4 regions of the Burkholderia sp. EMB26 genome follow, and region 1 is predicted to be linked to each of the others. Evidence: predicted binding sites of a transcription regulator. Region 1 holds the regulator's gene; each other region holds the start of a gene.
The links. Region 1 encodes FNR, which switches genes on or off when oxygen is low (the NO sensors DNR and NnrR bind a similar motif). Its sites were predicted from a motif close to TTGATNNNNATCAA; they were not measured.
Positions count from the first base shown of each region.

Region 2: adhP (alcohol dehydrogenase AdhP) is a predicted target of FNR. The motif match lies at 1,536-1,549, and genes of this name have one in related genera.
Region 3: clpB (ATP-dependent chaperone ClpB) is a predicted target of FNR. The motif match lies at 1,796-1,809, and genes of this name have one in related genera.
Region 4: KU887_RS24620 (PAS domain-containing methyl-accepting chemotaxis protein) is a predicted target of FNR. The motif match lies at 1,639-1,652, and genes of this name have one in related genera.

Region 1 covers NZ_CP078071.1:2,099,065-2,102,089, forward strand. Annotated here, with positions in the region: gene KU887_RS26205 (LysR family transcriptional regulator ArgP) at 1-793, shown strand, start outside; gene fnr (fumarate/nitrate reduction transcriptional regulator Fnr) at 842-1,588, opposite strand; gene KU887_RS26215 (universal stress protein) at 1,692-2,159, opposite strand; gene KU887_RS26220 (DUF3005 domain-containing protein) at 2,670-3,025, opposite strand, start outside.
Region 2 covers NZ_CP078071.1:601,120-604,144, reverse strand. Annotated here, with positions in the region: gene KU887_RS19390 (TonB-dependent receptor) at 1-1,195, opposite strand, end outside; gene adhP (alcohol dehydrogenase AdhP) at 1,608-2,636, shown strand; gene KU887_RS19380 (sialidase family protein) at 2,707-3,025, opposite strand, start outside.
Region 3 covers NZ_CP078070.1:2,074,151-2,077,175, reverse strand. Annotated here, with positions in the region: gene KU887_RS09760 (molybdenum cofactor biosynthesis protein MoaE) at 1-341, shown strand, start outside; gene KU887_RS09755 (group III truncated hemoglobin) at 404-964, opposite strand; gene KU887_RS09750 (Rrf2 family transcriptional regulator) at 1,218-1,736, shown strand; gene clpB (ATP-dependent chaperone ClpB) at 1,882-3,025, shown strand, end outside.
Region 4 covers NZ_CP078071.1:1,754,498-1,757,522, reverse strand. Annotated here, with positions in the region: gene KU887_RS24635 (DUF523 domain-containing protein) at 1-14, opposite strand, end outside; gene KU887_RS24630 (GNAT family N-acetyltransferase) at 89-649, opposite strand; gene KU887_RS24625 (class I SAM-dependent methyltransferase) at 646-1,503, opposite strand; gene KU887_RS24620 (PAS domain-containing methyl-accepting chemotaxis protein) at 1,815-3,025, shown strand, end outside.

The sequences.
Region 1 (3,025 bases):
GCAGCGCGTGAAGCTGCTGGAGGAGCGGGTCGGCAGCGTGCTCGTCAAGCGCGGGCAGCCGTGCGTCGCGACCACGTCGGGCGCGCTGCTGTGCCGGCATACCGAACGCGTGCAGTTGCTGGAAGCCGAACTGGGCGGCCGGATGCCCGCGTTGCCGGGCCAGATCGCGAGCGCGTGGCCGACGCTGCGCGTGGCCGTCAACGACGACAGCGTCGCGACGTGGTTCATCGACGCGGTCGGGCCGTTCTGCACCGAGCGCGAGACGCTGCTCGACCTCGTGATCGACGATCAGGATTACACGGCCTCGCGCATCCGCGACGGCAGCGTGCAGGGCGCCGTGACCGCGCAGGCCGAGCCCATCCAGGGCTGCCGGTCGGAGCGGCTCGGGCGGATCCGCTATCGCGCGGTGTGTTCGCCGGCGTTTTACGCACGTTATTTCGACGCGGGGATCACGCGCGATGCGCTGCGCCGCGCGCCGTGCGTGATGTTCAATCCGAAGGACGGGTTGCAGGCGCGTTTCATCCGGCGCGTGACGCGCGCGGATCTCGATCCGCCGCAGCACTGGATACCGCACGTCGCCGGCTACCTGCGCGCGTGCGAAACGGGATTGGGATGGGGGATGTGCCCGGACCGGATGGTCGACCGCCAGCTGGCGGCGGGCGAGTTGATCGACATGTCGCGCGGGCGAACCATCGACATCGATCTGTACTGGCAGAGCTGGCGTCTGTCGATCGGCTGGCTCGACGATTTCAGCGCGGCGCTGAAAGCGCGTGCCGCGCTGTTTCTCGACTGACCGGCGACGTTGGGCAGGCGGCGCGCGACGGGCGCGCGCCGTGCGGTATCAGAGGTGTTGCAGGCCGTCGAAGTCGATGATCTGCACGTGGCGGCCCTGCATTTCGATCAGGCCGCGCTTCTGGAATTTCGACAGCGTGCGGCTGACCGTTTCGAGCGTCATGCCGAGATAGCTGCCGATGTCCTCGCGCGTCATCCGCAGGTTGAATTCCGACGGCGAGTAGCCGCGCTTCAGGTAGCGCGACGACACGTCGAGCAGGAACGCGGCGACGCGCTCTTCGGCATTCAGCGAACCGAGCAGCATCGTTTGCGACGTTTCGCGCACGATCTGTTCGCTCATCAGCTTGTGCATGCGCAACTGCATCGAGCCGGCTTCCGAGCACAGCGTCTTGAGCGCGCTGTACGGAATCACGCAGACCGAGCTGTCTTCCAGCGCGACCGCGGTGCGCGGGTGCGTATCGTCGCAGATGCCGTCGAGGCCGAGCGCTTCGCCGGCAAGGTGCAGGCCCGTGACCTGTTCGCGGCCGTCGTGACGCGTCGCGACGGTTTTCAGCGAACCCGAGCGCACAGCGTACAGGTTGTCGAATGCGTCGCCTTCGCGGAACAGCGCTTCGCCGCGCTTGACCGGGCGTGCCGCGCAGATGACCGACTCGAGGCGACTGAGCGCTTCGGGCGCCAGGCCCTGCGGCATGCACAGGTGCCGCATCGCGCACGACGAGCAGTGCGCGGCCTGGCGAGGGGCCCAGCTACCGGCATGGGGCGTGGCGGCGGGGCGGGTGGCGACGGGCGTCAGCATGATCGTATACTCCGGCGTTGAATCGACGAAATCATTGTCCCACCGCAAGTTGCCGCTGTCGGGTGACAAAACGTCGCGACCGGCCGCGCCTGCCGAGCGCCGCTCAGGCGGCCGGCTCGTCCGCGTTGGCGGCCGCCGGGATCAGCAGCACGGGCAGCGTCGCGTGGCGCACGCACTGTTCGGCGATGCTGCCGAGCACGAGGCGGCGGAAGCCGCGACGGCCGTGCGTGCCGAGCACGAGCAGATCGGCGCCGAACGCTTTCGCGCCGTCGAGGATCAGCGACGATACGTCGTTGAGCGACGTCGCTTCGTTCAGCCGCGTTTCGCCTTTCACGCCGGCGGCCTGCATCCGCTTCGCGAAATCCTGCGCGAGCGTGTTGCCCTGCGCGACGAGCTGATCGCGCAGCACGGACGGATCGTAGCCGGGCACGTTGTAGTAGATCGCGGCGTTTTCGACGACGTAGAACGGCTGCAGCTCGGCGCCGTGCGCTTTCGCGAGCGCCAGCGCGGCGTCGAACGCATGGCGGGACGTGTCGCTGCCGTCGACGGCAACCAGAATACGCTTGTACATAGTGTCTCCGAGTGGCGGGTTGAAACGAAGTCGGCCGGATGGCCGAGCGGGCTGGGCGATGCGCGATGCTGCGAGGCAGAGTAAACCAACGGGCAGGATCGTGCAGCGAGATGCCCGCGCTGCCGCACGGTCGCGCGGTTCCGGTCGCGGCCGGGCAGGGCCATGCATGCGACGCATGCTGCACCGCGCGATGCGTGTCGCGTGGTGTGGCCGCATCGTCGGCGAAACCGCATGCGCGCGCATCGACCCGACACGGCAGTCACGCCGATGCGCGGCACGCATCGCCATTCAATCGCAATCGCGCCGCGCCGCCATGACTTCGGTCAATGCATGTGCGTCGATGCGATGCGCGGCAGGCATGACCGTGAACGCCGAGGCCCGTGCGCGGAACCGTTCGCTTCGGCATCGCGCGAACGAGTATCGGCGCGTAGCGCGAATCGTACGCGCCGATCCACCGCCATCGTTCGACGGCGATTCCGAATCGAACGATCGATTCAAACGCCGCGCGGGCTATCCCGGCACGGCGGTCAACTCGATGACGCGCTCGGGGCGGCGGCCGTGGCCGGGCCAGTACGCGCTGCCGTACATCCGGTGAACGGGACCGAACGGCGCGTCGCCCGCGGGCGGCGTGTCGAAGCCTTTCTCGATCACCTTGTAGCCGGCGCGCAGCGCGAACGCCGGATGATTGCCGTCGGGGCGGCTGTCGAAACCGGCGAAGCCGTCGCCGGCTTCCGGCATCGCATTGACGAGCGACGCGTTGCTGCGCGTGATCTGGTCGGGCGAGATCGGCCCGGCGCCGGCGAGGCGCGACGCTTCGCGGTGCTTGCCGTCGGTATCGACCGTGCTGTCGTGCGTGTCGTCGTTGT
Region 2 (3,025 bases), 1.5 Mb from region 1:
TCAGCGCCGGGACCACCTGCCATTCCTCGAGGCCGAACAGCGCGACGCTGTTGGTGCGCGTGGACGGCACGAGCATTTCGTCGCCGAGCGCCGAGAACGTGTTCTGGCCGAACTGCACGCCGATCGCGCCTTCGAACGGCCCGATCTTGCGATGGCGCGCCTCGATGCGCGCCTCGTAGCCGCGATTGCGGAAGGTGGTCGCCGTCTCGCCGTTGTCGATTTCCTTGTGACGGTAGTCGGTGTACGCGAAATCGAATTTCAGCGTCGTGAACGGCCCGCTCAGGTTGCGCACCTCGGAGGCGAGCGCGAGGCGTTCCTGACGCATCCGCAGCCGCACGTCGCTTTCCGCGACCGAGCCATAGTTCGATTCGTAGCCGCTGTACGACAGGCCTGCGAAACCGTCCGCCCACGTGTACGACGCGCCGACCGCACCGCCGTGCACGCGGCCGTCGCTGTTCGGCACGTTGCCTTCCGGTTGCGGCGTGTCGGGACCGTCGATCGCGCGTTGCTGGCTGCTGCGCGCGTAGCCGGGAATCCGCAGCTTGCTCGTTTCGCGATCGAACGCGTCGACGTGGAATGCGAAGCGGCCGTTGCCGCCTTCGACCTGCGCGGCGCCGGCACGCACGGAATTCGCGCCGCCGTAGCGCGCGTCGAGCGCGCCGGTCACCCCCTGGATCGCTTCGCGCGGAATCCGGTTGTCGATCGTGTTGACCACGCCGCCCACCGCGTTGCCGCCGTACAACAGCGCGGCCGGCCCGCGCACGATTTCGACGCGCTCGATCGACAGCGGATCCTGCGGCACCGCATGGTCGTACGACAGCGACGACGCGTCATAGGCCGCGACGCCGTTCTGCAGCAGCCGGATCCGGTCGCCGTCCATCCCGCGGATGATCGGCCGGCCGACCATCGGCCCGTAGGTGGTGGTCGACACGCCGGGCAGCCCGTTGAGCGTTTCGCCGAGCGAATCGGCCTGGCGGCGTGTCAGTGCATCGCCGGAGAGCTGGACGGTCGGGGCGATCAGTTCGGTGTCGCCGAGCGGGTTCGCGGTCACGAAGATCGGTGCAAGCGGCGCGGATGGGTTGGCGGGCGTGCCGGACGCGCCCGGTGCATCGGTCTGCGCGTGGGCGACGGCGGCGAACAGCATCAGCGACAGGGACGAGAGCGGGCGAAGCGGTAAGCGAGGGAGGTCGCGCATGGTCGGTGAATCGGTTGGAATCGGATCGGATAACGAGCGATGCGGGCCACCGCTGGATACGATATATTGTTGCGTCAATGACGCGCAATGACCCGTTGGAACATGGCTCGGCGAGGCTCGGCCACCGGGTCGGGACGGCGTCAGGCGGACGAGCACGCGAAATGATATGTTATATCATGTCAAATTCCAAGCCGAATGGCGGGATCTCGTCGGGTTTCCGTCGGAGCGGTGAAAGGGTGGCGCGAGCGGCGGGGCGGCGAGCGATCGACGGCTCGAGCTTTCACGTCGAACGATGCCGATCGTGGCGCGTCGGGTCGATTGCTGCATCCGTTCCGATGCGTTGACGCGTATCAACGTGCTCCGATTCCGGAACCGGATACTGGGTCGCTCATCGACCAGACAGGAGCGACGCATGACCCAGACCATGAAAGCAGCCGTGGTACACGCGTTCGGCGCGCCGTTGCGCATCGAGGAAGTGCCGATTCCGGCACCGGGGCCCGGCCAGATTCTCGTCAACATCAAGGCGTCGGGCGTTTGCCATACCGATCTGCACGCGGCCGACGGCGACTGGCCCGTCAAGCCGTCGCTGCCGTTCATCCCGGGCCATGAAGGCGTGGGGATCGTCGCGGCGGTCGGCGCGGGCGTCACGCACGTGCGCGAGGGCGATCGCGTCGGCGTGCCGTGGCTCTATACGGCCTGCGGCCATTGCGAGTACTGCTGCACGGGCTGGGAAACGCTCTGCCACGGTCAGCAGAACACCGGCTATTCGGTGAACGGCAGCTACGCGGAATACGTGCTGGCCGATCCCGACTACGTCGGCCAGTTGCCCGCGCAGGTCGCGTTCGACGAGATCGCGCCGATCCTGTGCGCGGGCGTCACGGTCTACAAGGGCATTCGCGTCACCGACACGCGCCCGGGCCAGTGGCTCGCGATTTCCGGCATCGGCGGCCTCGGGCACGTGGCCGTGCAGTATGCGCGGGCGATGGGCCTGCACGTCGCGGCCATCGACATTTCCCCCGACAAGCTCGCGCTGGCGCGGCAACTGGGCGCGCACCTGACGATCGACGCGTCGATCGACGACCCCGCAACAGTGATCCAGAAGGAAATCGGCGGCGCGCACGGCGTGCTCGTCACGGCCGTGTCGCGCAGCGCGTTCGCGCAGGCGCTCGGGATGGTCCGGCGCGGCGGCACGGTGGCGCTCAACGGTTTGCCGCCGGGCGATTTCCCGCTGCCGATCTTCTCGACCGTGCTGAACGGCATCACCGTGCGCGGGTCGATCGTCGGCACGCGGCGCGATCTGCAGGAATCGCTCGATTTCGCGGCGGACGGCCTGGTGCGCGCGCACATCCACCGCGACCGGCTCGGCAACATCAACGACGTATTCGCGAAGCTGCGGGAAGGGAAGGTCGACGGGCGCATCGTGCTGACCGACATGCATTGAGGCGCGGGACCTGCGCCCGCCGCCGCGCGACGCATGGCGGCGAGGCGGCGGCGAGATGGTCGGGCTCGCGTTACGGCGCGAAGAACACGTCGGTGCGGTTCGTCAGGTTGCCCGCGTTGGTCTGCACGAAGAACGGATGGAACGACGACGACGGAAGGACGTCGAGCCCCTGGTAGTCGCCGATGAAGAACCCTTCGGCATTGGGCGCGAGCTTCATGTCGAACGGGCCGCCGACGCGCCGCTCGTCGGCGAACGTGGCGCCGCCGTCGTGCGAGATCTTGCGCCAGAAGCCGGTCGGCAGCGTCGTCGTGTTGCCGGCCTGCAGGTCGCGGAAGTCGTAGTGCGTGACCATCACCGCACCCGTGTTGTCGACGCGCACCGACGGATTG
Region 3 (3,025 bases), on a different replicon from region 1:
TCGCCGCGATGGAGCTCGAACACTATCCCGGAATGACCGAGAAGGCGCTCGAGAAGATCGCGGCCGAGGCCGGCCGGCGCTGGCCGGGCATCGACGTCGCGATCGTGCATCGCGTCGGCAGGCTGTTGCCGCTCGACCAGATCGTGATGGTCGCGACGGTCGCGTCGCACCGCGGCGATGCGTTTGCATCGTGCGAATTCGTGATGGATTACCTGAAGACCGAAGCGCCGTTCTGGAAGAAGGAAACGACGCCGGACGGCGAGCGCTGGGTCGATGCGCGCAGCACCGACGACGCCGCGCTCGCGCGCTGGGGCGTCGAGTCGGGCAACACGCGGCGCTGAGCGCGGCGCGCGAACGATGCGGCGATGTGCCGCATGCACGCGATCGTCGCGGGTGACGGACGTTACGCGTCCGGGTCGACGCTGCGCCCGATGATCTTGGTCGGAAACGGCTCGCCGCGGGCCCGCGACGGCAACGCGTGCGAATCGTCGCCCGCGTCGCGACGGCGCGGCGCGATCGCGTCGAGCAGCGCCTGCTGCTCGGGCGGAATCTGGTAATCCCAGCCGAACCGACTCAACTGCAGGCTCTGCGCGATCCGCAGCGCGGGCTCCATGAAACGGAGCGCCGCCGGCGGCGCGTAGCGCGCTTCGACGGTTTTCAGGAACAGCGACAGCCAGCGGCTGAAGTGGGCCGGCTCGATCCCGTCGAGCGGCTGGTGCGCCTGCTGCACGTTGCCGCGATAGCCCTTGGTGCCGAGCACGAGGCTCGACCAGAACGTCACCATCTTCGGCAGATGATCGTCCCAGCGGCCGGCCAGCTTCGCGTCGAACACGGGTCCGAGCAGCGGATCGGCGCGCACGCGGTCGTAGAACGCGTAGACGAGATCGCGGATGTTGTCTTCGGTCGGCTCGGCGTCGCGGGGGCGGGCCGGTGCGGATTCGGGCGAGGCGGGCAGGGCAGTCATGACGAAAATGGCCGGTGGATCGGGGCAGCGACGGCGCGGCGGCACGGGTGACGAGCAGGACGCCGGCCGGATTTTGACGCAAAATAGCGTCCAATAACCCCTGGAAAACGTGTAGATGTCACGCATCTTATTGCGCGCACGCGATCCCGGCAACCCGGGGCCGCGCAACGGCACCATCGATCGGCCCCTGCACGCATCGCGATCGGCTCGGTTCAGGTAATCGGGGCACGATCGATCTTTTCCGTATTCGCTCATGAGACTCACCGACTACACCGACTATTCGCTGCGCGTGATGCTGTACCTGGCCGTGCGCGGCGAGGGGCTCGCGACGATCCAGGAGATCTCGGACGCCTACGGCATCTCGAAGAACCATCTGATGAAAGTGGTGCAGCAGCTCGGCGAGCTGGGCTGGGTCGACACCGTTCGCGGCCGCAACGGCGGGCTGCGGCTGTTCGCCGATTCGCTGCAACTGACGGTCGGCCAGGTGGTGCGGGCGACCGAAAACGACTTCGCGCTGGTCGGTTGCTTTTCGCCCGACGACAGCGAGTCGCGTGGCTGCGTGATCGAGCCGCAGTGCCGGCTGAAGGGCGTGCTCGCGGCCGCGCGCGATGCCTTCTTCGCGGAGCTCGATCGTCACACGATCGGCGAACTGGCCGAGCCTGCGTCGCCGCTCGTGGCGCTGCTCGGCATTCGCCCGGTCGCGCTCGTGCGTGCGGCGCCGGAGCCGGACGAGGTGTCGGCGGCCGCCGAGCCGTCGTCCAAGGCCCACTGACACGCGGGCGCCGCCCATCCCGTCACGCCGCCGGCCGTTTTCAGGCGATCCGGCATTTTTTGCGCTGAATCAACCCGAATTTCGCTTGAAAGCCGCATAACCATCCTCATCTTGGTGTTAATCGAAAATTGGAGGTCTCGACTAAATGAGAATCGACAAGCTCACCACCAAGTTCCAGGAAGCACTCGCGGACGCGCAAAGTCTCGCGGCAGGCCGCGACAATCAATACATCGAACCCGTTCACGTCCTCGCGGCGCTGGTCGCGCAACAGGACGGCTCGGCCCGCTCGCTGATGTCGCGTGCGGGCGTGCACGTGCAGGCGCTGCAAGGCGCGCTGAACGAAGCCATCTCGCGCCTGCCGCAGGTGACGGGTACGGGCGGCGACATCCAGATCGGCCGTGAGTTGGCCGGGCTGCTGAACCAGGCCGACAAGGAAGCGCAGAAGCTCAACGACACGTTCATCGCGAGCGAGATGTTCCTGCTCGCGGTGTCGGACGACAAGGGCGACGCCGGCAAGCTCGCGCGTCAGCACGGCCTCACGCGCAAGGCGCTGGAAGCCGCGATCGCCGCGGTGCGCGGCGGCTCGCAGGTGCACAGCCAGGATGCGGAAAGCCAGCGCGAGGCGCTGAAGAAATACACGGTCGACCTGACCGAGCGCGCCCGCGCGGGCAAGCTCGATCCGGTGATCGGCCGCGACGACGAAATCCGCCGCTCGATCCAGATCCTGCAGCGCCGTACCAAGAACAACCCGGTGCTGATCGGCGAGCCGGGCGTCGGCAAGACGGCGATCGTCGAAGGGCTCGCGCAGCGGATCGTCAACGGCGAAGTGCCCGAGACGCTGAAGGGCAAGCGCGTGCTGTCGCTCGACATGGCCGCGCTGCTCGCCGGCGCGAAGTATCGCGGCGAGTTCGAGGAGCGCCTGAAGGCGGTGCTCAACGACATCGCGAAGGACGAAGGCCAGACGATCGTCTTCATCGACGAGATCCACACGATGGTCGGCGCGGGCAAGGCCGAAGGCGCGATGGACGCGGGCAACATGCTGAAGCCGGCGCTGTCGCGCGGCGAGCTGCACTGCATCGGCGCGACCACGCTCGACGAATACCGCAAGTACATCGAGAAGGACGCCGCGCTCGAGCGCCGCTTCCAGAAGGTGCTCGTCGACGAGCCGAGCGTCGAGGCGACGATCGCGATCCTGCGCGGGCTGCAGGAGAAGTACGAACTGCACCACGGCGTCGACATCACCGACCCGGCAATCGTCGCCGCGGCCGAGCTGTCGCACCGCTACATCA
Region 4 (3,025 bases), 340 kb from region 1:
GGCTCGTGGTTCAATGTCGCGCTCCGTGACGGTTGATGGCGATTGTGGCAGAGCGAAAAATTCTACCCGTCATCCGCGTGCCGGGCCGTCAGGCCGTCGGCCCTTCGAGGTGAATGTCCTCGGGCTCGAGCGCGTAAAGCTCGGGATCGGGCGCCATGCTGACCGTGAAGCCGAGCCGCAGGTAGAAGTCGATCGTGTGCCGCGACGGCGTGGCCGACACATACAGGCGCTCGGCGCCCATTGCACGTGCCTGCACCTGCGCCGCGCGATAGAGCTGTACGCCGAGCCCGCAGCCGCGCCAGTCGTGGCTCACATGCAGGAATTTCAGCTGCAGCATGTCGCGCCGCGGGCCGAGCGGCCGGCTGTCGACGACGACGGCCGCGACGAGCCGCGTGCCGTCGAACCGGCCGAGAAACCAGCCGCCGCGGTCGTGGCAGTCGAGCAGGATCGGCGTGTAGTGATCGGCTTCGCCGTCGGGCCAGCCGGCCACGTCGTAGAACTCGGCCACGAGATGCAGCGTGCCGTCGCGCAGCACGTACAGGTGCTCGATGATTTCGCGGCGGTCGATGGTCCACACGAGCGGCACGTCGTCGCGGGCCAGCAGGCGGGCCGACAGCGCGTCGCGTTCGGCGGCGGTGCGGCGCGTCATGCGGCCGCCCGCTGCGCGGCGATTGCGTACATCAACGGCAGGCGCGGCATGCCTTCGGGCGGCACCATCCGGCGGCCCTCCAGCTCGCGCATGCCGTCGAAGCCCTTCCAGCCGTTCGCGTACGGATATTCGTTCAGGCGCTCGATCGCGAGCCCGGCCGAGACCAGCGCATTCACCACGTCGCCGATGCCCCACATGAACTCGTAGCTCGGATGCGGGTTCGCGAAACCGACGATGCCCGGATGATCGTGCTGCTCGCCGAGCCCCGTGCCGGACGCCGCGACGTAATCGCCGACGCCCGCGGGTTCCTCGGTCGCGTCGCTCTTGAAGTAGTCGTAGCGCGGTTGCCACTGTTCGTCGAAATACAGTGAGAACGGGTGGAACTCGATCATCGCGAAGCGGCCACCCGGTGCGAGCAGCGAGGCGATCCCGCGCGCCCATGCGCTCAGGTCGGACAGCCAGCAGATCGCGCCGTACGACGTGAACACGCGATCGAAGCGCTCGCCGCGCGCGGCGGCTTCGGGCATCCAGTCGAGTACGTCGGCGCGCTCGAACCGCGCGGGCAGGCCGGCGTCGGCCGACAGTCGCCGCGCGAAGTCGATCGCCTCGTCGGAGATGTCGACACCGGTTGCATCCGCGCCGTCGCGCACGAGGCTCAGCGTGTCCTGCCCCGCGTTGCATTGCAGGTGCAAGAGCCGCAGACCGGTGAGATCGCCGAGCAGTTCGCGTTCTTCCGGAAACAGCGTCGAGCCGCCATTGCGGAAAAATGCAGCCTGATCGCCTTTATGGCTGTTGTGCGCGACCGTCGCCGTATTCCAGGACAGCCGATTCAGTTCATGCAATGCCTTTTTCATGGAATTCGAATTCAGGTGGAATGGAGCAGGATAAGTCAAATCGTTTCGCCGCGCGCAACGGATGCTGGCATTGGCGCATCGGGCCGCGCGTTGTGACAAGTTGATAAACGCGTGTCGGGATTATCGCCGGATTATTTGATCGAAATCATGGCAATGGCTGGATTGCCCATTTTATGCGCAACGGAATTAAGGTTTTCCGATGAATTGCCGACAGTAAGGACGAGAGTGTCGTAAAGCGATCAACCGTTTTTCGGCTACTGAGCGCGACTTCAGCGCGGCGCGGACGACAGATCCGCCTTTCGGAGCCTTGCATGCGCAACAACCAGCCCGTTACCCAACAGGAATTCGATTTTCCCGACGACGTCACGCTGATGTCGACCACCGATGCCGACAGCATCATCACCTACGCAAACACGACGTTCGCGCAGGTGAGCGGGTTCTCGAACGAAGAGCTCGTCGGCCAGCCGCACAACGTGGTGCGTCACCCGGACATGCCGAAGGAGGCGTTCGCCGACATGTGGGCGACGCTCAGGCGCGGTGAGCCCTGGACCGCGCTCGTGAAGAACCGCCGCAAGAACGGCGATCACTACTGGGTGCGCGCGAACGCGATTCCGGTGATGCGCAACGGCGCGCCGCAAGGCTACATGTCGGTGCGCACGAAGGCGCCGCACGACGAGACCCAGGCCGCGGACGCGCTGTATCGCGCGTTTCGCGAAGGCAAGGCCGGCCGGCGCCGGTTCCACAAGGGGCTCGTCATCCGTACCGGGCTGCTGCGGCTCGCATCGCTGTCGCAGACGATGTCGGTGCGCGCACGCGTGCATTCGGCGCTGTGCGTGCTGGCGCCGGCGGTCGTCGGCGCGGGCTGGGCCTGCGGGCTGGCCGGCGGCGGGCTCGCGGCGTTTGCCGGCGTGACGGTCGGCGTGGCGGCGGCCACCGGCTGGTGGCTCGACGCGCAGATCGTGCAACCGTTGAAACGGCTGCACGAGCAGGCGCTGAACGTCGCGACCGGCGAGAGCCGGCGCGGCGTGCGGATGAATCGCGTCGACGAGATCGGCATGACATTGCGCACGATCAACCAGCTCGGGCTGATGTTCCGCTGGCTCGTCGACGACGTCAGCGAGCAGGTGCACAACGTGCAGCGCGCGAGCAACGAGATCGCGCAGGGCAACAACGACCTGAGCGCGCGCACCGAGCAGGCCGCGTCGAGCGTGCAGGAAACGGCCGCGTCGATGGCCGAGATGACGGCCACCGTGTCGAGCAATGCGGAGACGGCGCTGCAGGCGAATCAGTTGTCCGTGTCCGCGAGCGAGGCGGCCGAGCGGGGCGGGCAGGCGGTCAGCGAGGTCGTCACGACGATGAGCGAGATCACCGACAGCTCGAGGAGAATTGCCGACATCATCGGCGTGATCGACGGCATCGCGTTCCAGACCAACATCCTCGCGCTGAACGCGGCGGTCGAGGCGGCGCGCGCGGGCGAACAGGGTCGTGGTTTCGCGGTGGTCGCCGGCGAGGTGCGCGCGCT